One region of the Streptomyces sp. NBC_01077 genome, then DNA from elsewhere that is predicted to be linked to it. Evidence: riboswitches for the same ligand, from Rfam matches in the RefSeq annotation. Region 1 holds a riboswitch; each other region holds the start of a gene.
The links. Region 1 has a riboswitch for cyclic di-AMP ahead of OG462_RS35555 (peptidoglycan DD-metalloendopeptidase family protein). Riboswitches for the same ligand answer to the same signal wherever they lie in the genome.
Positions count from the first base shown of each region.

Region 1 (7,609 bases):
CACCACCAATTCGACGTTCTTCAACACCGACACCCCGCAGACCATCATCGAGGTCCTCAATTTCCTCAACGACGACCTCCAGGTCGACGAGATGATGATCTCGCCCGCGTACGCGTACGAGAAGGCCCCAGACCAGGAGCACTTCCTCGGCGTCGAGCAGACCCGCGAACTCTTCAAGAAGGCCTTCGCCGGCGGAAACCGGCGCCGCTGGCGGCTCAACCACTCGCCGCTCTTCCTGGACTTCCTGGAAGGAAAGGCGGACTTCCCGTGCACCGCCTGGGCCATTCCGAACTACTCGCTCTTCGGCTGGCAGCGACCCTGCTATCTCATGAGCGACGGATACGTCCCGACGTACCGCGAACTCATCGAGGACACCGACTGGGACAAGTACGGCCGCGGCAAGGACCCGCGCTGCGCCAACTGCATGGCGCACTGCGGCTACGAGCCCACCGCCGTCCTCGCCACCATGGGCTCCCTCAAGGAATCCCTGCGCGCGGTCAGGGAGACCGTCTCCGGGAACAACGCGTGAGGACGGGGCGGCGATGAGCGGCGAGGAGTTCGACCTGCGGGCGCTGCTCGCCGAGCGCGGCGGCGAGCGGTACGAGCTGCACGCCCGCTACCTCAACCACCAGCTGCCGCGCATGCTCCACACCATCGGCTTCGACAAGGTGTACGAGCGGGCCGAGGGCGCCCATTTCTGGGACGCCGACGGGGTCGACCACCTCGACATGCTCGCCGGCTTCGGCGTGATGGGCCTCGGACGGCACCACCCCGTCGTCCGCCAGGCCCTCCACGACGTCCTGGACGCCCAGCTCGCCGACCTCACCCGCTTCGACTGCCAGCCACTGCCCGGACTCCTCGCGGAGCGGCTGCTCGCCCACAGCCCGCACCTCGACCGGGTCTTCTTCGGCAACAGCGGCACGGAGGCCGTGGAGACCGCCCTCAAGTTCGCCCGGTACGCCACCGGGCGGCCGAGGGTCCTCTACTGCACCCACGCCTTCCACGGGCTCACCACCGGCTCCCTCTCCGTGAACGGCGAGAACGGCTTCCGGGACGGCTTCGCCCCGCTGCTGCCCGACACGGCGATCGGGCTCGGCGACCTCGACGCCCTGGAGCGGGAGCTGCGCAAGGGCGACGTGGCCGCCTTCGTCGTCGAACCCATCCAGGGCAAGGGCGTCCACGCGGCACCGCCGGGCTTCCTGCGCGCCGCCCAGGAGCTGCTCCACCGGCACGGGGCCCTGCTCATCGCCGACGAGGTGCAGACCGGCCTCGGCAGGACCGGCGACTTCTACGCGTACCAGCACGAGGAGGGCGTCGAACCCGACCTGGTCTGTGTCGCCAAGGCGCTCTCCGGCGGCTACGTGCCGGTCGGCGCCACCCTCGGCAAGGACTGGATCTTCAAGAAGGTCTACTCGTCGATGGACCGGGTCCTGGTCCACTCGGCGAGTTTCGGGTCCAACGCGCAGGCCATGGCGGCCGGGCTCGCCGTCCTCTCCGTCATGGAGAACGAGGGGACGGTCGCGCACGCCCGCCGGATCGGCGACCTGCTCTCCGGGCGGCTGAAGGAGCTCGTGCCCCGGTACGAGCTGCTCCACGAGATCCGCGGGCGCGGACTGATGATCGGGATCGAGTTCGGAAGGCCGTCCTCCCTGGGGCTGCGCGGGCGCTGGACGATGCTCCAGGCGGCCCGCAAGGGACTCTTCGCCCAGATGGTCGTCGTCCCGCTGCTCCAGCGGCACCAGATCCTCACCCAGGTCTCCGGGGACCATCTGGAGGTGATCAAGCTGATCCCGCCGCTGGTCATCGACGAGGCGGACGTGGACCGGTTCGTGACCGCCTTCACGGCGGTCATGGACGAGGCCCACGGCGGTGGCGGGCTGATGTGGGACTTCGGGAAGACCCTGGTCAAACAGGCGGTGGCGCAACGCTGACCCGTACGACCCCGGGTTTTTGCCTCGGAGGCAAGAAACTTGCCTCAGAGGCACGATCCTGGCGGAATGGACGCATGGACCACGTCCCCGGGGGAACCTCCCCGGACCCCGCCACCCCGGGCGTCCCGCCCGACGCCGCCACGTCCGGCGTCCTGGCCGACCCTGCCACGTCCGGCGCCCTGCCCGACGTCGCCCCACAGCTGCGGGCCCTGCGCCGCCGTCGGGGACTCACCCTGGAAGCCGCCGCCCAGCGGGCCGGCCTCTCGCCCGCCCACCTCTCGCGTCTGGAGACGGGGAACCGGCAGCCCTCGCTTCCGATGCTGCTGGCCCTCGCCCGCATCTACGGTACGACGGTCTCCGAGCTCCTCGGCGAGACACTGCCCGAGCGCGACCCCGTCGTCCGGGCCGGCCGCTCCGAACCCGTCGAGGCCGACGGCTGGATCTACCGCCAGCTGGGCGGCGCCGGGCGCGCCCTGCAGTGCCTGCGGGTGCATGTGCCGTACGCCACCCGGGCCGACATCGTGCGCGTCCACCCGGGTGAGGAGTGGATCCACGTCCTGGAGGGCCGGGTGCGGCTCGCACTCGGCGAGGCCGTGCACATCCTCGATCCAGGGGACAGCGCGCACTTCGACTCGCTGACCCCGCACCGGATCGGGGCGGCGACCCCGGGCGGGGCCGAGCTGCTCTTCGTCCACACCCTGATGCAGAGTCCCGCGGCCGAGCTGTGCCTCGGCGACGGAACTCCGCATCGGCGCTGATCCCGCGTACTTCCTTCGACAGAAAAGGACCGAGATGTCCGAGAAGTCACGACCTGTCACCGGCGAAGAGCGAGGCGAGGGCAAGTTCCCCAAGGGTCTCGTCCTGCGCCTCTTCGCCTATCTGATCGCCGGGCACCTCTTCGCCGGCTTCCTCTACCTGCTCTTCATGCTGGGCGGGCAGAACCAGTAGGTCCTGGTCACGCCTCCGTGAGGAGGCGCTCCCGCAGGCGCGCGAGGGTCTCCGGGGAGAGCTTCAGGCCCTCCGCGAGGTAGGTGTCCACCGAGCCCCAGGTCGCCTCGATCGTCTCGAAGGCGCCCCGCAGATACTCCACCCGCGCGTCGAACAGCGGGCTCAGCAGCTCCATCACCTCGGGCGACATCGCGTCCGGGGCGGTGGAGCTGCGGCGCACCTTGTAGCGGCGGTGCGGGTCGTTCGACTTCACGTAGTCGGCCTCGATCGCCTCCCGCTCGACCCCGAGGGCCAGCAGGGTGATCGCGATGGAGAGCCCGGCGCGGTCCTTGCCGGCCGCGCAGTGCATCAGGGCGGGGAGGCTGTCCTCCGCCAGGGAGTGCAGGATCCGGCTGTGCTCCCCGGTCCGCTCGACCACCATTTTCCGGTACGAGTCGGACATTCGGGTCGCGGCCTTGCCGTCGCCGAGGATGTCCCGCAGCTGCTCGATGTCGCCGTCGCGGACGAGCTTCCAGAACTCCTTGCCGTCGGCCGGGTCGTTGAGCGGTATGTTCACGTTCCGTACACCCGCAAGGTCGACGTCCGGGCCCTCGACCTTGCGGTCGGCCAGGTTCCGGAAGTCGAAGACGGTGTGCAGCCCGAGCGAGTCGAGGAAGGCGACGTCCTCCTCGGTGGCGTGGGCGAGGTGGCCGCTGCGGAAGAGGCGGCCGGGGTGCACGGCACGCCCGTCCGTCGTCGGCAGGCCGCCCACGTCCCGGAAGTTGCGGACCTCGGCCAGCTCGGGTTCGTTCGCTTCGGTGGGCGGGACCTGCGGCAGCTGCTGCGTCACGGATGCTCCTGGGGGTCGACGTTCGGGTACCCGACGCGTGGTCGGTTCCAGGGGCAATCATCCAGGTGAGGCCGTGATGGCGCACCCCCCTGGACGGGAATGGGCGATCTGTCCGAATTTGAGGCGTTGTGTATAACGCGCCCTGTTTACAGGCGAGATGAGACCCGGCGCGTGAGCAGGGTCATAGAAGTGACGGATCGTGGCCGACGGGCCGGAGCAATTGCCGTACGGAAAAAGGAAATCGAAGGTCCGTCATCCACGGAGGGTGACCGGAATTCCGGGTGAAAGGCCGTACGGGGAAAGCCGGAAGAAATCATTGGCTTGTTCGCGCCGACCCGGCTCGTCTAGCGTCACCGTCAATCCGGTCGGACCGCCGAATCCTGCCACCGTCCGGAATTCCACTCATCCCATGCGTGGCAGGAGCGGGGGACCCAGGAAGTACGCCGGTCCCGCGACGCAGGACGGCTCGGGGTGAAGCCGCGTGAGAGCGCGGCCGGACATCTCCAGTCCGAACCCGACAGCTCACCTCGTAGGCGCCGGAGAGGAATTCGCCATGCCCGCGAAGGGTAAGCACCGCCGTCCCAAGAGCAACCCCCTGACCCGCGGAATCGTCGCCGCCGGTACGGGAGGCGCCGTTGTCGCCCTCCCGCTCCTCGGTGCCACCGGCGCCCACGCCGCCGAGCAGGCCGCCCCGGCCGCCGCTCCCGGCCAGGCCGTCACCGCCGCCGCCCAGGTGAAGGCCCCCGCCGTCGCCGAGGCCGCGCCCACCACCGCCAAGGCCGCGCCGAAGACGTACTCCGTCGTGCGGGGCGACTACCTGTCGAAGATCGCCGCCGAGCACCACCTCACCGGTGGCTGGCAGAAGCTGTACGCGGACAACCGCCAGGTCGTCGGCGAGAACCCCTCGCTCATCCTGCCCGGAATGAGGCTCACCCTCGGCGCCAAGAGCACCGCTCCGGCCGCCGCGCCCAAGGCCGCCGCTCCCAAGAGCTCCGCGAAGGCCTCTTCGAGCGACTCCGCGAAGAACGGCGACACCTCGCGCGCCTCCCGAAGCAGCGAGCGTTCCGCCGCCCCGGCCGCGAGCACGCAGTCGTCCGGCTCCTCTTCCTCGGCCGGCGCGACCTCCTCCTCCGGCTGGGTCGCCCCGGTCAGCGGCGGCATGTCCACCCCGTACCGCGCCGCCGGCTCCATGTGGTCCTCCGGCTACCACACCGGTGTCGACTTCATGGCCTCCACCGGCACCACGATCGTCGCGGTCGGCCCCGGCACCGTCTACTCCGCCGGCGACGGCGGCGCGTACGGCAACCAGGTCGTCATCCAGCACGCCGACGGCACCTTCTCGCAGTACGCCCACCTCTCCTCGATCTCCGTCTCCGCCGGCCAGACCGTGAGCGGCGGCGAGCAGATCGGCCTCTCCGGCGCGACCGGCAACGTCACCGGCCCGCACCTGCACTTCGAGATGCGTACCGGGCCGGAGTACGGCTCCGACATCGACCCGATCTCCGCCCTGCGTCAGCACGGTGTGAACATCTGACGCCCCGTCGTCACTCGGAGGCCCGGCACACGCGTGCCGGGCCTCCGGCGTGTTCCCCGTCTATTCCGGCTTGGCAAATTCTTTATCGGTGGCATATGTCACCCGGCGTCAACCCCTCCTTACGGTCGCGTAGGTCACATCCGAAAGGGAAGGATGTGCTCCCGTGGCAGACGATTCGAGATCAAGAGACAAGAACGCATTCGGGTCGTACGCGGCGATCGGTGACAGCTTCACCGAGGGCGTCGGAGACCCCGGGCCCGACGGGACGTACGTGGGCTGGGCGGACCGCTTCGCGGTGCTGCTCGCCGACCAGCTGCCGGAGCACGACGCCTTCCGCTACGCCAACCTGGCCGTACGCGGGCGCCTCCTCGACCAGATCGTGGCGGAACAGGTCCCCCGGGCGAAGGAACTCGCCCCCGACCTGGTGACCTTCTGCGCCGGCGGAAACGACATCATCCGCCCCGGCACGGACCCCGACGACGTCGCCGAGCGCTTCGAGCGCGCCGTCGCCGAACTGACCTCCGCCGTCGGCACCGTCATGGTGACCACCGGCTTCGACACGCGCGGCGTCACGCTCCTCAAGCACCTGCGCGGCAAGATCGCCACGTACAACGGGCACGTCCGGGCCATCGCGGACCGCTACGGCTGTCCGGTCCTCGACCTCTGGTCCCTGAAGTCCGTGCAGGACCGGCGCGCCTGGGACGACGACCGGCTGCACCTCTCGTCCGACGGCCACACCCGGGTCGCCCTGCGCGCCGCCCAGGTCCTCGGCATGCCGGTGCCGGCCGACCCGGACCAGGCGTGGCCGCCGGTACCCCCGCGCGGCACGCTCGAGGTGCGCCGCGACGACATCCACTGGGCCAGGGAGTACCTCGTGCCCTGGATCGGCCGCCGGCTGCGCGGCGAGAGCTCCGGCGACCACGTCGAGGCGAAGCGCCCCGACCTCATGCCCCTGTAGTTCCGGGGACCGCAGGCGGGTGCACGCCGGCGGGGATCCGCTCCAGGATCCCGCCGGCGAACACGTCGTACAGCGGCAGCGTCTCCAGATGGACGTAGCCGATGTGGCAGTCGCAGACGGCGAGGGGGCAGGCCCGGGGGCGCAGGGCGGCGCGGTACGAGCCGTCGTACAGATTCCCCAGCTCGGCCTTGACGAAATGGCAGCGCCGTACCGTCCCCTCGCCGTCCACCGAGATCACCGACTCCCCGGTCCGGCAGGGCAGCCCCGCCGAGCGGTGCGGATGACGGCTGTACGGGAAGAGCGGGTCGATCCGCGTCCACCCCGCGGCCTCCGCGTCGGTGTACGAGTGGCCCTCCGCCGCGTTCACCCAGAGGTAGACGTGCGGCGGCAGCGCGGCCCGCAGCCGACGGGCGTGCTCCGTGTGCTCGGGGAGCCCGACGACGCCGACACTGAAGCGGATGCCCCGCTCCGCCAGCTCCCCGCACTTGGCGAGGAAGCGCTCGTACGGTGTCTGCCCCGGGTGGTACGTGCACCAGAGCGCCACGCTCTCCGGGTCCGCGTCCGCCAGCCATTCGGTCCGGCAGCTCAGATTGGTCTGGATCGCCACCCGCTCGACGTGCGGGAGCCGCGACAGCTCGACGAGCGCCCGCCGGTACCAGGAGCGGACCAGGCCCTCGCCCCACGGGGTGAAGAGGATGCGCAGCCGGTCCTCGGTCTGCCCGGTGGCCCAGCCGGTGAACCGCTCCAGTGCGGCCCGGTCCGCGCGCAGCTGTTCCCGGCTGTCCCGGCGCTTGGCGAAGGGGCAGTACGGACAGTCGAAGTCGCAGGAGGAGAGCGGCCCGCGGTAGAGCAGCGTCAGGTCCATGCCCGGGACCGGGATCGGTGACGGTGCCAGGTCGGTGCCCGTACCCGGGATCGGCGACGGTGTGAGGTCCATGGCCGCCCCCTACTTCGGCTCGTACGCGGCCATCGCGGCCCGCACCGAGGGGGAGAACAGCTCCGGGCCGAGGCCGTCCGAGTGGGCGAGGCCCTCCGGGGACAGCCGGAGCAGCCCGGCCGGCGCCTCCTCGTCCAGCCACCCGAACGCCTCGAACCGGCCCAGTTCCGCCGGGAAGTCCGCGAACGGCGAGGCACCGAACCGCTCCTCGTACCCCGCGAGCGGCATGCCCTCGGCCTGAAGCAGCGACTGGAGCAGATGGCGGCGGCGGGCCTCCCCGGCGTCGACCCACCGGCCGACCTCGGCCGTCGAGAAGTCCGCGGTCTCCGTGTAGGCGTCGATGATCGTGCGGATCTCCCGCATGTCGACCGCGTAGTCGAACGAGTAGTGCAGGGCCGAGGTGTACGAGCGGGCCCCGCAGCCCAGGCCGATCATCCCGTCCGTCTGGCAGGCGTAGTCGTCGGGGCCGAGC
Region 1 is NZ_CP108669.1:7,876,369-7,883,977, forward strand. It holds gene hpnH (adenosyl-hopene transferase HpnH) at 1-529, shown strand, start outside; gene OG462_RS35535 (aspartate aminotransferase family protein) at 543-1,931, shown strand; gene OG462_RS35540 (helix-turn-helix domain-containing protein) at 2,006-2,689, shown strand; gene OG462_RS35545 (DUF6126 family protein) at 2,724-2,879, shown strand; gene OG462_RS35550 (tyrosine-protein phosphatase) at 2,887-3,708, opposite strand; cyclic di-AMP (ydaO/yuaA leader) riboswitch at 4,070-4,257, shown strand; gene OG462_RS35555 (peptidoglycan DD-metalloendopeptidase family protein) at 4,262-5,242, shown strand; gene OG462_RS35560 (SGNH/GDSL hydrolase family protein) at 5,406-6,200, shown strand; gene OG462_RS35565 (STM4011 family radical SAM protein) at 6,187-7,065, opposite strand; gene OG462_RS35570 (STM4012 family radical SAM protein) at 7,147-7,609, opposite strand, start outside.

Region 2 (7,609 bases), 5.9 Mb from region 1:
AGCCGGCGCGCGGGCGCCGGCGGCACGGCGGGGTGAGCCGGCCGTGGTTCCCGAGCTGCCGCCGCTGCCCGCCCTGACGCGTGCCGAGAGTGAACTGGTCGACTCCTACCTCGAAGTCGTCGACCTCCTCGGGAAGATCAATCCATCCAGGGGTACGCATACCTATGGAGCACTTCGCGCGGCACAGGCCCTGGTGGGGCGGGCGGAGGCGCTTCTCCAAGCCCTGACGCTCATGCATATGCGGGGCGAGACCGAGGTGCACGCGGACACGTTGGCGCGCGCCCTAAGGGTGTTGGACGGGGAGCGCCGAGCCGACCGCGTCACCGTCCCGCGAGCTCAGGCGAGTTGACATTCCCGCGTGTCGTGTCCAGGTCCGGACGGGCGACGCGCACCGCAGAATCGCTCCCCCGTTCGGCGTAGTAGACGAGTCGACATATGCGTCGGATGAGTTGCGCAACAGGTGTACGCATTTGGCGGAATCGGGCGTTCCGCCGCTGGTGCGAGGCTCGTAGGCCAAACCTCCGAAGATCACAAAGGCTGCCTGTCCACCCGAACGGATCAGTCGTGAGGAGCCTCACATATCGCCGTTTCAGCTCGGATTTCGCCCTGGGTGTGGGTCAAGATCCCTGTCGACGACAAGCCCCCGCCACCACGGCGGGGCGGTCCGGGCGGACGCCGAGTCCTGCCGCTGTCCCGGACGTCTGGTCGACAGGATTGGATCGGCAGGAGTGGAGGACCCGATTTTTACGGGACGTACGCGCTGTTTCGGCAGCGGGGCCGTCCCTTGGGGTGAAGCCGCATCAGCGGCCGGGCATCTTCGCCTGCCCGAACCCGACAGGTCATCCTTCTCAGGCGGCTGACGAAGGGTTGCGCATGACCGCGCAGATGCACGTCCCGTCCCTGCTGTCCCGGGCCGGAGCCGTCTCGGCTCTCACCCTCGCCGCCGTCGGCGGCACGTTGTTCGCACCAGGTGCGGCATCGGAGGCCCAGGCAGCCACCACGCACGCGAACAAGGCACTGAGCGTCGCCGCGTCCAAGAAGGGAGCCCCGTACCGGTACGGAAGCACGGGACCCTCCAGGTTCGACTGCTCCGGACTGACGCTCTACGCGTACAAGAAGGCGGGCAAGTCGCTGCCCCGCACCGCGCAGCAGCAGTACAACAAGACCCGGCACATCTCCGCCTCCACCAGGCAGAAGGGGGACCTGGTCTTCTTCCACTCCGGCGGGAGGGTCTACCACGTGGGCATCTACGCCGGTAGCGGCAAGATCTGGCACTCACCCAAGACGGGTTCCTGGGTGAAGCTCGACAAGATCTGGTCGTCGAAGGTCTCCTACGGCCGCGTCCGCTGATCAGGCGGCGGTAGCGGTCCGTTCGTGAGGGGTGCGGTGGCGCCGCCGTACCCTGGCCGACCAGGCACGACCTAGCAGCTGGCCACGGAGGCCACGGTCCACGGAAGAGTGATCCAGACCGTCTTGCCGCCGTCCTCGGTCGGTGTGACCGAGAGGCGGCCGCCGGCCTCCGCCGCCAGGACGCGGATGATGACCATGCCGCGGCCGTTGTCCTGCTGGACCGCCGCCGGGAGCCGGCGCGGCCGGCGCGGGTGGCTGTCGGTGACGCCGATGTGGAGCCGTTCCTCGCGCTCCAGGCGGACGTCGACCGTGAACGTGGGCGACTGGCCGAGGGTGTGCAGGACGGCGTTGGTGGCCAGTTCGGAGACGATCAGCCGGATCGCGTCGGCGATCTCCGCGGCGTCGTCCAGGCCCCAGCCCGTGAGCACGTCCGCGACGTACCGCCGGGCCGTGGGGACCGAGGCGGGGTCGCTCGGCAGCGTGACGGATGCTTCCTGGTGATCTGCCATGGCGACGCTGTCCCTTTCCCGCCGGGGCCGCTGCCCCGGATTGCGCTTCGCGTCAGAGTGCCACCGATCGTGCCGCGCCGCGCGGCGTTCCACCAAGATATGTCCCCATCTGTCGCCCGAAGCGGTGAACTCTGCTGCCCGGGAACGCTCTTGGGCCCGTGGGGGGTGTCTTGTCGATCAGGCCGGGCTCGCGGCGTCCGGTGCCGCTCCCTGATCCGGCCTGATCGACGAGACACCCCCTACCCGGCGGCCGGCGCGGTGCGCAGGATCGTCCGCACCGCGTGCTCGATCTGCGCGTCGGTCAGATCGGCGCGGGCCGTGAGGCGCAGCCGCGAGATGCCGTCGGGTACGGACGGGGGCCGGAAGCAGCCGACCGCCAGGCCCTGTTCCCGGCAGTCCGCGGCCCAGCGCAGCGCCGCCTCCGGGGAGGGCGCGCGCACCGAGACGACGGCCGCGTCGGGCCGGGCGGCCGTGAGTCCGGCGTCGGTGAGCAGCCGGTGGAGCGTGGTGGCGACGGTACGGGCCCGCTCGGCGAGGCCCTGTTCGGCCCTGATCAGGCGCAGGCCGGCGAGCGCGCCGCCCGCGGCGGCCGGGGCGAGACCGGTGTCGAAGATGAAGGTGCGGGCCGCGTTGACCAGGTGTTCGATCACCCGGGCGGGGCCGAGGACGGCGCCGCCCTGGCTGCCGAGGGACTTGGAGAGGGTCAGCGTGGCGACGACGTCGTCGTCGCCCGCGAGTCCGGCCTCGTGGAGGGCGCCCCGGCCGCCTTCGCCGAGAACACCGAAGCCGTGGGCGTCGTCCACCACCAGTCCGGCGCCGTGCTCCCGGCAGGCCGCGGCGAGCTCGGGCAGCGGGGCCTTGTCGCCGTCGACGGAGAAGACGGAGTCGCTGACGACCAGGGCCCGCCGCCCGGGGTGCGCGCCGAGGGTCTTGCGTACGGCCTCGGGTTCGGTGTGCGGCACGACGGCCGTCTCGGCGCGCGCGAGGCGGCAGCCGTCCACGATCGAGGCGTGGTTGGAGGCGTCGGAGACGATCAGGGAGTCCCGCCCCCCGAGCGCGGTCAGCGCGGCCAGGTTGGCGGTGTAGCCGGAGGAGAAGACGAGGGCCGCCTCGAATCCGCAGAACTCGGCGAGTTCGCGCTCCAGGCGGGTGTGCAGCCGGGTGGTGCCGGTGACGAGCCGTGAGCCGGTGGATCCCGCGCCCCAGCGCCTGGCCGCCTCGGCCGCCGCCCCGGTGACCTCCGCGCGGCGGGTGAGGCCGAGGTAGTCGTTGCTCGCCAGGTCGAGCAGGTCCGACTCGGCCGACCGGGGCCGCAGCGTACGGACGAGACCGGCGTCCGCCCGGCGGCGCGCCTCCGCGTCGGTCCAGTCGAACGCGGTACGGCGCGGGCCCGCGGCCCGTGCGTCGTCGGCCTGTGGCATTCGGCGATCCTTTTGTAGGCAGCGCACAGACCCTAACCGGAGGATGCCGAGGTCGGGATGTGGTCATCCACACACCTCGATCGGCGGCGTTTGTTCGGATCCTCCTTGGCCCGGGGGTGGGCGGTAGGCAAGGATCAGCGTTTATGGACCTGCTGAACACGCTGGTGGAGAAGGGGCTGCGGCGCGAGCTGCCGACCCGTGAAGAAGCGCTCGCCGTCCTGGCGACCTCCGACGACGAACTGCTCGATGTGGTGGCGGCGGCCGGCAAGGTGCGCCGTCAGTGGTTCGGGCGGCGGGTGAAGCTCAACTACCTGGTGAACCTGAAGTCGGGGCTGTGCCCCGAGGACTGCTCGTACTGCTCGCAGCGGCTCGGCTCCAAGGCCGAGATCCTCAAGTACACCTGGCTGAAGCCGGACGAGGCCTCCCAGGCCGCCGCCGCGGGTGTCGCGGGCGGGGCGAAGCGGGTCTGCCTGGTGGCGAGCGGCCGCGGTCCGACGGACCGTGACGTCGAGCGGGTCGGCAAGACCATCGAGGCCATCAAGGAGCAGAACGAGGGCGTCGAGGTGTGCGCCTGTCTGGGGCTGCTCTCGGACGGCCAGGCGGAGCGGCTGCGGGACGCCGGCGCCGACGCGTACAACCACAACCTCAACACGTCCGAGGCGACGTACGGGGAGATCACCAAGACCCACACCTACGCCGACCGGGTGGACACCGTCCAGAAGGCGCACGCCGCCGGTCTCTCGGCCTGCTCGGGTCTGATCGCGGGCATGGGCGAGACCGACGAGGACCTCGTCGACGTCGTGTACGCGCTCCGCGAGCTCGACTCGGACTCGGTGCCGGTCAACTTCCTCATCCCCTTCGAGGGCACCCCGCTCGCCAAGGAGTGGAACCTCACCCCGCAGCGCTGCCTGCGGATCCTGGCGATGGTGCGGTTCGTCTGCCCCGACGTCGAGGTGCGGATCGCGGGCGGCCGCGAGGTGCACCTGCGGTCGATGCAGCCGCTGGCGCTGAACATCGCGAACTCGATCTTCCTCGGCGACTACCTGACGAGCGAGGGCCAGGCCGGCCAGGCCGACCTGGACATGATCGCGGACGCGGGCTTCGAGGTGGAGGGCGCGGGCACGACCACGCTGCCGAAGCACCGCGCGGACGCGCTCGCGGCGGCGGGCGGCGGTTGTGGTTCGCAGGCGTCGGCGGGCTGCGGCTCGCAGGACGCGGCGGAGGGCGCGGGCTGCGGTTCGCACGCGGAGGCGGGTGGCGGCTGCGGGCCGTGCGGCGGTCACGCGCCGGCGGCGCAGGCGGCCCCGGAGGCCGAGCCCGCGACCGAGGTGCCGGGTGCCCGTCCCGACCTCGTGGCGGTGCGCCGCCGTGGCGCCGGGACGGAGCTCGCTCCGAATGCGTAACGACGAACTGCTCGCCCTGGACCGGGCGCACGTCTGGCATCCGTACGGGCCCATGCCGGGGCGTACTGATCCGCTGGTCGTCGAGTCCGCCTCCGGTGTACGGCTCCGGCTCGCCGAACCCGTACACGGACAGTCCGAGTTGATCGACGGCATGTCCTCGTGGTGGTCGGCGCTCCACGGCTACAACCACCCCGTGCTCAACGAGGCGGCGCACGGCCAGCTCGACCGGATGAGCCACGTCATGTTCGGCGGGCTCACCCACGAGCCGGCCGTCCGGCTCGCCACCCGCCTGGTCGAGATCACCCCCGAGCCCCTCCAGCACGTCTTCCTCAGCGATTCGGGCTCGGTCTCCGTCGAGGTCGCGGCCAAGATGTGCCTGCAGTACTGGCGCTCGGTGGGCCGGCCCGGCAAGCAGCTCCTGATGACCTGGCGCGGCGGCTACCACGGGGACACCTGGCAGCCGATGTCGTTGTGCGACCCCGAGGGCGGGATGCACGAGCTGTGGTCGGGCGTGCTCCAGCGCCAGGTCTTCGTGGACGCGCCGCCGGTCACGTACGAGGAGTCGTACGCCCGGATGCTGCGGGAGCAGATCGCGCTCCACGCGGACGAGGTCGCCGCGGTGATCGTGGAGCCGGTGGTGCAGAACGCGGGCGGGATGCGCTTCCACCCGCCGGAGTACCTGCGCGTTCTGCGCGAGGCGTGCGACGAGCACGGGGTGCTCCTGATCTTCGACGAGATCGCGACCGGCTTCGGCCGTACGGGCACGCTGTTCGGCGCCGACCAGGCCGGGATCTCGCCCGATGTGATGTGTGTGGGCAAGGCACTGACCGGCGGCTATCTGTCGATGGCGGCCACGCTCTGCACGACGGAGATCGCCGAGGGGATCTCGCGCGGCGAGGTTCCCGTGCTGGCGCACGGGCCGACCTTCATGGGCAATCCGCTGGCCTCGGCCGTGGCCTGCGCCTCGATCGACCTGCTGATGTCCCAGGACTGGGCGCTGGAGGTCAAGCGCATCGAGACGGGGCTCCGCGAGGGGCTCGCCCCCGCCGCGGACCTCCCCGGCGTGCGCGAGGTACGGGTGCTCGGCGCCATCGGCGTCGTCCAGCTCGACCACGACGTCGACATGGCCGCGGCCACGGAGGCGGCGGTCCGGGCGGGCGTGTGGCTGCGCCCCTTCCGCGACCTGATCTACACGATGCCGCCGTACGTGACGAGCGACGAGGACCTGGACCGGATCTGCGCCGCGGTGTGCGCGGCGGCGAGCTCGGCCTGAACGGAAGAACGGGGAAAGCAATGGGAGCCGGGACAGCAGTGGGAATCGTCGTCGTCAGCGGGACGGGCACGGAGATCGGCAAGACGATCGTGACCGCTGCGGTGGCCGCCGTGGCCACGGCCGCCGGGCGGTCGGTCGCCGTGCTCAAGCCCGCGCAGACGGGCGTCGGACCGGACGAGCGCGGTGACGCGGACGAGGTCGTACGGCTCTCGGGCGCCGTGGGCTCCACCGAGCTGGGCCGTTTCCCGGAGCCGCTGGCCCCGGGCACGGCGGCCCGGCGGGCCGGGCTCGCCCCGGTCGGCCCCGGGGAGGTCGCCGAGGCCGCCAGGAAGCTGGCCGCCGAGTACGACCTGGTCCTGGTCGAGGGGGCGGGCGGACTGCTCGTCCGCTTCGACGAGGAGGGCGGCACGCTCGCGGACGCGGCGGCGCTGCTCGGCGCACCGGTCCTGGTGGTGGCCCCGGCGGGCCTAGGGACGCTCAACTCCACGGCCCTGACGGCGGAAGCGCTACGGGCGCGTGGGATCGAGCAACTGGGCGTGGTGGTCGGCAGCTGGCCGGACGCGCCCGACCTGGCGATGCGTTGCAACCTCGCGGACCTGCCGGAGGCGGCGCGCGCGCCGCTCCTCGGGGCCGTACCGGAGGGGTCGGGGTCGCTCGACCCGGCCGAGTTCCGGGCGGCGGCGGGGAGCTGGCTGGGGCCGGCGCTCGGCGGCACGTGGGACGCGGAGGCGTTCGGGGAGCGATTCGCGGAGCCGTACGCGGGAGCTTCGTAGAAGCCGTACGCGGGCGGGTCGTGGAAGCCGTACGCGGGAGCTTCGTAGAAGCCGTACGCGGGCGGGTCGTGGAAGCCGTACGCGGCACCTTCGTGGAGCGGGACGCGGGGGTCCCCGCTCCGTAGGCTGGAGGCATGCGCGCTCACGTTCAGGAGATCGTCTTCGACTGTGCCGACCCGGCCGTACTCGTCCGGTTCTGGTCCGGGCTCCTCGGCGGTACTCCGGTCGACCGGAGCGCCGACTGGTCGTACGTGGACCCGCCGGATTTCGTCCGGCTCGCCTTCCAGCGGGTACCGGAGGGCAAGGCCGTGAAGAACCGCGTCCATCTCGACCTGGAGGTAGAGGACCCGGCCCTGGCCGCCGACGAGGCACTGCCCGCGGGCGCGTCCCGGGTCGGCGGCCTCGTGACGGACGAGCAGGGCTCCTTCCAGGTCATGCGGGACCCGGAGGGCAACGAGTTCTGCTTCGTGACGGGCTGAGGAGGCTCCGATGACACCGCCGAACTCCCCGCTGCCCCCGTCACCGGGTGTCCACCATCCGCTGTTCGCCCGCTTCTACGCCCGGTTCAGCGTGTCCGCCGACACCAGAGGCGGGCTCGGCGAGCTGCGGGAGGAGCTTCTCGCCGGGCTCTCCGGCCGGGTGATCGAGATCGGCGCCGGCAACGGGCTGAACTTCGCTCACTACCCGGCCGGGGTCACCGAGGTGGTGGCGCTCGAACCGGAGTCCCGGCTCCGCCGGCTGGCCCAGGAGGCCGCGCTCCGGGCCCCGGTCCCGGTGACCGTCCTCCCGGACACGGCCGAGGCGCTGCCCCTGGAGGGCGCCTCCTTCGACGCGGCCGTGGCCTCGCTCGTCCTCTGTACGGTACGCAACCTCCCGCAGG
Region 2 is NZ_CP108669.1:2,000,805-2,008,413, forward strand. It holds gene OG462_RS08755 (ATP-dependent Clp protease proteolytic subunit) at 1-36, shown strand, start outside; gene OG462_RS08760 (hypothetical protein) at 44-349, shown strand; cyclic di-AMP (ydaO/yuaA leader) riboswitch at 674-870, shown strand; gene OG462_RS08765 (C40 family peptidase) at 874-1,350, shown strand; gene OG462_RS08770 (ATP-binding protein) at 1,422-1,859, opposite strand; gene OG462_RS08775 (8-amino-7-oxononanoate synthase) at 2,099-3,280, opposite strand; gene bioB (biotin synthase BioB) at 3,424-4,683, shown strand; gene OG462_RS08785 (adenosylmethionine--8-amino-7-oxononanoate transaminase) at 4,676-5,956, shown strand; gene bioD (dethiobiotin synthase) at 5,995-6,729, shown strand; gene OG462_RS08795 (VOC family protein) at 6,864-7,208, shown strand; gene OG462_RS08800 (class I SAM-dependent methyltransferase) at 7,219-7,609, shown strand, end outside.
Region 2: linked by a shared signal. The riboswitch ahead of OG462_RS08765 (C40 family peptidase) and the one ahead of OG462_RS35555 (peptidoglycan DD-metalloendopeptidase family protein) in region 1 are both predicted to bind cyclic di-AMP.

Region 3 (7,609 bases), 990 kb from region 1:
CGCCCGTACCCTCCGGGGGGCCCTGCCTGGTCCGGGCGGACACCTCCAGAAGGTGCAGGCGGCCGTCGGGACCCTTCAACCGGATCCTGCGCACCGCCGTGCGCCCGTCCGGACCCGTGGCCTGTCGGGCCGCCGCCCACAGCGCGTATCCGTCCTCCGGTTCGAGGAGGGAGGTCAGGACCTCGATCGGGCAGGGGGAATGCACATCCGGACCGAGGATGGCGAGGAGCCCGTCGTCCAGCGTGACCACGTTCGAGTCCAGGTCCCAGTCGAAGGAACCGAACCGGACCGGCGGCCCGGAGCCGGTGGACAGCTGGACGCAGACGGGATCGCCGGGCCACTCGACCACCGTCCCCTGGTGGGCCAGGCCGGACAGGGCCCCGCCGAGGCGGAGCGCCTCCCGGGTCATCCGGCCCCGGTCGCGCATGTCCACCGGCACCCCGGGGGTCGGCGCCCGCAGCACCACGAGCACCCCGAACCGCTCACGGCCCGCGACCACCGGTGCGTACAGCGAGGCGAAGGGGAACGGCAGGCTTGCCACCAGCTGGGGGAAGGCCCGCATCGCCTCCTCGACATCGGCGAGATGGACGGGCTGCCCGGAGCGGTGGACCTCCGCCACCGGGAACGGCCGGTTCGTGTGCATCCGCCACCATGGGCGGAACAATGGCCCCGGCAGCCCCACCAGGACCGCGAGCCTCAGCAGCCCCGGGGTCCCCGAGCGCAGATACACCCCGCCCGCGTAGCCCCCCGCCTCCTCGACCGCCCTCAGCGCGGACTCCGCGAGTACCCAGGTCAGGGCGCCCGAGGCGGGCCCGTCGGCGGTTCCCTTTCCGGACGGACGCCCGGTACCGCCCGCCGGGCCGGGGCCGGACGCGCCGTGCGAGGTCACACAGTCAGGATGCGCCCGACGGGAAAGGCACCGCATCCCGGACCCGGTCCCTGCCGCCACCTCCGCGAGAGCGGTGTTGACCATACGCGCCCGCACCGTCACACTCGGTCGTCGACCGGCGCCGCAGGCGTACGGCACCACCTCATGACCAGGGGACACGATGACGGGCCAGGTTCTTCCGTACGACGTACATGGCGACGGCCCCCGGCGGGCCCTCGTCCTCCACAACTGGTTCGGCGACCGCACCAGCTTCGACCCGCTGCGCGCCCATCTGAACGACGCCTCCGGCTCCTACGCCTTCGTCGACTGCCGAGGCTACGGCGAGGCCCTCGACCACTCGGGCGCGTACACGATGGAGGAGGTCGCGGCCGACGCGCTCGCGGTCGCCGACGACCTCGGCTGGGACTCCTTCTCCGTCATCGGCCACTCGATGGGAGGCAAGGCCGCGCAGCTGATGCTCCTCGACGCGCCCGACCGCGTCCGCTCGATCATCGGCATCTCGCCCGTCTCGGCGGCGGGATTCCCCCTGGACGGCGAGACCTGGGAGCTCTTCGCAGGCGCCGCCGCGGAAACGGCCAACCGGCGCGCGATCATCGACAACACCACCGGCGGCCGGTACGACGACGCCTGGCTGAGCGCCCTCGTCGAGCGATCCGTCGGACGCTCGTCGGCGGCCGCCTTCCGTGCCTACCTGGACTCCTGGTCGCGCACCGACTTCCACGAGCGCGTCCGCGACAATCCGGTCCCCGTCCTGCTCGCCGTCGGCGCCCACGACCCGGCGCTCGGCGCCGAGGCCATGGAGGCGACCTGGCTGCGCTGGTACCCCAACGCGCGCCTGGAAGTCCTCAAGGACGCCGGCCACTACGCGCCCGAGGAGACCCCGCAGGCGCTGGCCGAGGTCATCGAAGCCTTCCTCGCCGGCTGACGGGACCATCGCGCTTTCACCGGGGAGGGCCGGGGCGGGAACGTTCACGGTCAGGTCGAGGGTCAGGGTCACGTTCAGGGTGAGGGTCGGTGGCCGGGTGCCGGCCGGGGGAAAGTCATCCGAACGTCGACGGAAGCGACGACTTTCGTTCCTGCCCTTCACCGACCTGCTCCCCTTCGTCGTGCCGTACCCCTTCGACCCACCCGTCGCCGAAGGGGCCGTCTTACCCTGGAGGGACGGGCAGGGGACGGGGCACACCGGTCCTCCCCGAGCCCGGAACCGTGCAGGCGGAAGGGCGGCGGGCCATGTTCTTCAGCGATCGCACCGACGCCGGTCGGCAGCTTGCCGCCCGGCTCGACCACCACAAGGGCCATGACGTCGTGGTTCTCGGTCTGCCGCGCGGCGGGGTGCCGGTGGCGGCCGAGGTGGCCGATGCTCTCGACGCCCCGCTCGACATCTGTCTCGTACGGAAGCTGGGCGTGCCCCAGCAGCCGGAGCTCGCGATGGGTGCGCTGGGCGAGGGCGGCGTGCGCGTGGTGAACGAGCGGGTGCTCCGCGAGGCCGGGGTGGGGGCGCGCGATCTGGCCGCGGTCGAGGAGCGCGAGCACGCCGAGCTCGATCAGAGGACCCGTCGATATCGGGGCAGCCGGCCATCCGTGCCGCTCGAAGGCCGGACGGTCCTCGTGGTGGACGACGGTCTTGCCACGGGTGCCACGGCTCTGGCGGCCTGCCGGGTGGTACGGGCCAGGGGCGCCGCGCGGATCGTGCTCGCGGTGCCGGTGGCGCCACGGGGATGGACGGCCCGTCTCGGCGGCGAGGCCGACGAGACGGTGAGCGTGCACGAGCCTGAGCTGTTCTACGCGATCGGACAGTTCTACCGGGACTTCGCTCAGACCGCGGACGAGGAGGTCCTCGCCTGCCTGGACCGGAACCGTGCCGCGCACGGCCCGGTCGTCCAGGACGCGGACGTACGGATCCCCGTCGCCGCCGGGGTCACCCTTGCCGGGCGGCTCGCGGTGCCCGAGGGCGCCATCGGCATCGTCCTGTTCGCCCACGGCAGCGGCAGCAGCCGGCACAGCCCCCGGAACCGGGCGGTCGCGACGGCAATGAATCGGGCGGGACTCGGAACGCTGCTGTTCGACCTGCTCACCGAGGTCGAGGCGGTCGACCGGGCGCATGTCTTCGACACACCGCTGCTGGCCGGCAGGCTTGCCCGCGCCACGGAGTGGCTCGCCGAGCAGCCCGAGAGCGACGGCCTCCCGCTCGGCTACTTCGGCGCCAGTACGGGAGCGGCCGCCGCGCTGTGGGCGGCGGGCGAACCGGAGTCGTCCGTGGCCGCCGTCGTCTCACGCGGTGGTCGACCGGACCTCGCGGCCGACCACCTGGCCAGGGTCGAGGCGCCGACGCTCCTCGTGGTCGGAGGCGCGGACGCGCTGGTCCTGGACCTCAACCGGCGGGCCGAGTCGCTTCTGCGCTGCGAGAGCCGGCTGGACGTCGTGGAGGGCGCCACGCACCTCTTCGAGGAGCCGGGTGCCCTGGAGGAGGTGGCGGAACTCGCCACCTCCTGGTTCACCGGGCACTTCCGGGTCAGTAGGCCCCGTTGACGTTGTCGATGGAGCCGTAGCGGTCGGCCGCGTAGTTGCAGGCGGCGGTGATGTTGGCGACCGGGTCGAACAGGTCCATCGACGTGCCGGGCACGTGATAGGCGAGGAAGGTCGGCTCGATGACCTGGAGCAGGCCCTTCGACGGGGTGCCGGCCACGGCGTTGGAGTCCCAGAGGTTGATGGCCTGGGGGTTGCCGGAGGACTCACGCATGACGTTGCGGTGGATCCCCTCGTACGAACCGGGGATGCCGCGCAGGGCCATGATGTCCAGCGACTGCCGGATCCAGCCGTCGAGGTTGTTCGCGTACTGGGTGGCGGCGACGGGAGCGGCCTGGACCGGAGCGGCGGCGGCGGGAGCGGCGGCCGAGGCACCGGTGTTGGTGGCGACGGCCGGGGTGGCGGTCCGGCGCTCGGAGCGGTTCGCCCGTTCGGTCGTGGCGGCCTTCTTCGCCTGCGCGGGGGCGGCCTTCACGGAATCCCGACGAAGCGTCAGTTCAAGACCTGGATGAATAAGTGACGGATTGTCACCCACGGTGCTCTTGTTGGCCCGGTAAAGACCCTTCCAGCCGCCCTGAATTCCCTTCTTCTGGGCGATGAGGGAAAGCGAGTCACCACTGACGACCGTGTAGGTGCGCGCGGCGGCCGGGGCTGCGGGAGCCTTGGCGAGGGCCTTCGCGGCGACCGGAGCGGCGGGCGCGGTGACGGCCTTGGCGGCGATTTCCGGGGCTCCGGAAACGGGTGCGGCGCCGGCCACGGCCGGGGCGATCAGCGGGAGGGCAAGAGCGGCTCCGCCCGTGCCGACCAGCGCGAGTCCACGGGAGACGGGGCGGCGGCGGGGGCGGCGGTGCTTACCGTGAGCAGGCATGACGGATTCCTCTCCGGCGCCTTCGGGGTGAGCTGTCGGGTTCGGACTGGAGATGTCCGGCCGCGCGCACGCGGCTTCACCCCGAGCCGTTCCGGATTCCGGGCCGGCGTATTCGTGGGTCCCCCGCTCCTGCCGTCGGGTGAAAGGGAGGTATTTCGAGCGGTGGCAGGATTCGGCGATCCGCTCGAATGGAGGCGACCGTAGGCCAGTAATGCGACGGAGAACAAGAGGACCGGAGTCGCGGACCCGGTAAATGGATCACAGAATTCATGGAATTCAAGATCGACCGTACGGCGGACCCGTCGAACTTCCTTGTCCGGCACGGCATGCGCGGACTTCGATCACCGGGGTGTCTCCGGGGAAGTGAGTCGCATCACCAGGTGTTCAATGTCCGAATATGCACTGTAATTCTGTTAATGGGGGAGTAGCGAAGAAAGCCCCATCGGTGGGGTGGGCACTCAAGGGCAAAAGTCGCAAAGCCGACATTCGTCATGAAAGATGGAGTGACCCCGACCGAGGAGCCGCCCGGATGCCGCCTTCCGCCTCCCTGCTCAACCCCGATGCCCTCGACCGCGAGGCCGCCGCCCTCTACGAGAGCGCCACCTGGCAGCGCATCGTCACGGACTGGACCGCCCCTACCGTGCCCGACGACACGGATCCGGGTACGGAGGGCTGGCGTGACCTGCTCACCGTTCCGGTGGACCGGCTCGTCGCCGATGCGCTCGACGCGCTGCCGCCGCCCCTTCCCGCCGAGCGCCGGTTTCCCGGCCGGATCGGAGCCGTCCTGCCCGACCGGCTGCACGCCTGGCGTCGCATCGGCCGGCCTGAGCTGCGCCCCTCGGTCCACCTCGGCTACGCGCGCCTCGTCCTGACGGAGTGGGGCTGGCAGAACGCCCCGTACAAGCTGCGCGACGCGCGCGGGGCCCGGTGCGTCTGCGGTGCGCTTCTCGCCGCCCACCGGCTCGGCTACGGCAGCGCGACGACCATGAACGAGGCGGCCGCCTGGATCATGACCGAGCTCCGGTCACGGGGGTGGGGCGAGCTGATCGGGCCGTGGAACCGGGCCCCGGGCCGTACGGCCGCCGACGCGGTGGCCCTCCTCGACGCGACGAGCCGGCGTGCGGCGCACGCCGGCCACTGACGACCGCCGACACCGCTCCGAGGTGCCGCACGCGGACCGTTCACGGACTGACCCGGGTGCGGGGATCATCCGGTGATGCTCGGCGCCCCGTTCTCGATGTGCCCGGTGTACCGGCGCGACCAGGTGCCGTCGATGTCGGCGAGGATCGTGAAGTCGTACCAGCCGTTGTTGTAGGCGACCGCGTTGAAGAAGTCCTCACGCGTGGAGCCGGCCGGGACCGTGTAGGTCCAGGGGCCGTCCGTGCGGTAGGCGTTCGAGCGGATCGTGAAGGTCACCGGTCCGGCCGAGGTGTTGCTCAGCTTGAACCACAGGGCCGTCCGGCCCGTCCCCGCCTCCGTCGCGAACCGGGACGTCACCTCGATGGCCTTGCCGGCCTTGGCGGCGTCCCCGATGAACCGGCGCAGGAAGCGGTTGGGGCCCATCATCGAGATGTCGTACTTGCCGGACCCCGACCCCAGGCCGATGTTGAAGTAGTCGGTGGCCGTGCCGCCCGCGTCGACCGTGTACTGCCAGGCGGCCGTGTCGCGGTGCTGGTGCGGGTGGATGGAGAAGTGCGCCGCCCGCTTGGCCTCGGTTCCCTGGTTCGTCATCGAGAACCAGGCGAGGATCTTGCCCGCGGCCCCGAACTCGAAGCGGTCGAGGTTGCCGTTCACCTGGTACGGCAGTGCGCGGGCCGGCCGGGTGCCGGGCTCCTGCCCGGGCTGGGCGTTGTTCTGGGGGGCCGGGTTCGGCAGCGGACCGCAGGTCGACTGGCCGATGACCTTCGACGTGGAGGGGAGGCCGGCCGGTACTCCGTACACCGGGTGGGCGAAGTCGAAGACTCCGGTCAGATCGCCCGTCACCTTCCGCCGCCAGGCACTGATGTTGGGGCAGGCGGCCGGTGTGCCGAGGGCTGTCGTCCAGCTCTCCATGAAGCGCAGGACCGAGGTGTGGTCGAAGACCTCCGAGCTCACCCAGCCACCCCGGGTCCACGGGGACATGACAATCATCGGGACGCGGAAGCCCAGACCGATCGGCACGCCGTCGAGGTACTCGCCCGGGGTGCCCGGGGGAGCGACGGGCGGCGGCACATGGTCGAAGAAGCCGTCGTTCTCGTCGTAGTTGAGGAACAGCACGGTCGAGTCGAACACCTCGGCGTCGGCGGCGAGCGCGCGGTGGACGAGATCCACGAAGTGCGCGCCGTCCCCGGGCGGCGCGTACGGGTGCTCCGAGAACGCCTCGCTCGCCACCACCCACGACACCTGGGGCAGTGTGCCCGCGACGACATCGGCGCGGATCGCGGCGGCGATGTCGTCCGGGGTCGAGCCCGTGACCTTGGGTACCGAGCCCATGCCGCGGTCGTACAGCGGGTCGCCCGGCCGCGCGTCGGTGAACTTCTTGAAGTACGCGAGGCCGTTGTCGCCGTAGTTGTCCTGGGCGTTCTGGTAGACCTTCCAGCTCACCCCGGCCCGCTGGAGCGCCTCGGCGTACGTCTCCCACGTGAGGCCCGACTCGTCGCCGCCGTCCTTGCTGGAGCCGTCGATCTTCCCGCTCCACAGGAAGGTGCGGTTGGGGCCGGTGGCGCTCAGCGTCGAGCAGAAGTATGCGTCGCAGATCGTGTAGTGGTCGGCGAGCGCGTGGTGGAAGGGGATGTCCTCGCGGTCGAGGTGGCCGAGCGTCCGGGTGTTGCCCACCCCGGTGACCCAGTTGTCGAGGCGGCCCTTGTTCCAAGCGGCGTGCTGCGAGGTCCAGCTGTGGGGCAGGTCGCCGTTGCACTGGGCGAGGGTCTCGCCGTCCACACCGCCGGCGGGCGGGGTGTCGCTGAGCTTCCAGGGGTACTGGCGGCCGCCCCAGTTGGGCTGGTTGAACATCCCCCAGCCCCCGGGCAGATTGCCCGCGGCGCGGTCGGCGAAGCCCCGGACGCCTCGCAGGGTGCCGAAGTAGTGGTCGAAGCTGCGGTTCTCCTGCATGAGGATCACCACGTGCCGGACATCGGTGAGGGTGCCGGTGGCTCCGCTCGCGGCGGCGGAGGCCGGGGCCGTCGGCAGCGCCGCGCCCGCCACGAGCCCCGCGCCGATACCGACGAATCCTCTGCGGCTGATGGGAATCATGCTCCGCCTCTCCTGTCACGGTGTGCCCCGGCGGCACATCGGAGACATGATGGGGGAGGCGAGCTTAAAGGTATACAGCCGTGCGGTAATTAATG
Region 3 is NZ_CP108669.1:8,870,824-8,878,432, forward strand. It holds gene OG462_RS39740 (SpoIIE family protein phosphatase) at 1-889, opposite strand, end outside; gene OG462_RS39745 (alpha/beta fold hydrolase) at 1,050-1,814, shown strand; gene OG462_RS39750 (phosphoribosyltransferase family protein) at 2,120-3,418, shown strand; gene OG462_RS39755 (transglycosylase SLT domain-containing protein) at 3,402-4,283, opposite strand; cyclic di-AMP (ydaO/yuaA leader) riboswitch at 4,288-4,471, opposite strand; gene OG462_RS39760 (hypothetical protein) at 4,813-5,424, shown strand; gene OG462_RS39765 (phosphocholine-specific phospholipase C) at 5,490-7,514, opposite strand.
Region 3: linked by a shared signal. The riboswitch ahead of OG462_RS39755 (transglycosylase SLT domain-containing protein) and the one ahead of OG462_RS35555 (peptidoglycan DD-metalloendopeptidase family protein) in region 1 are both predicted to bind cyclic di-AMP.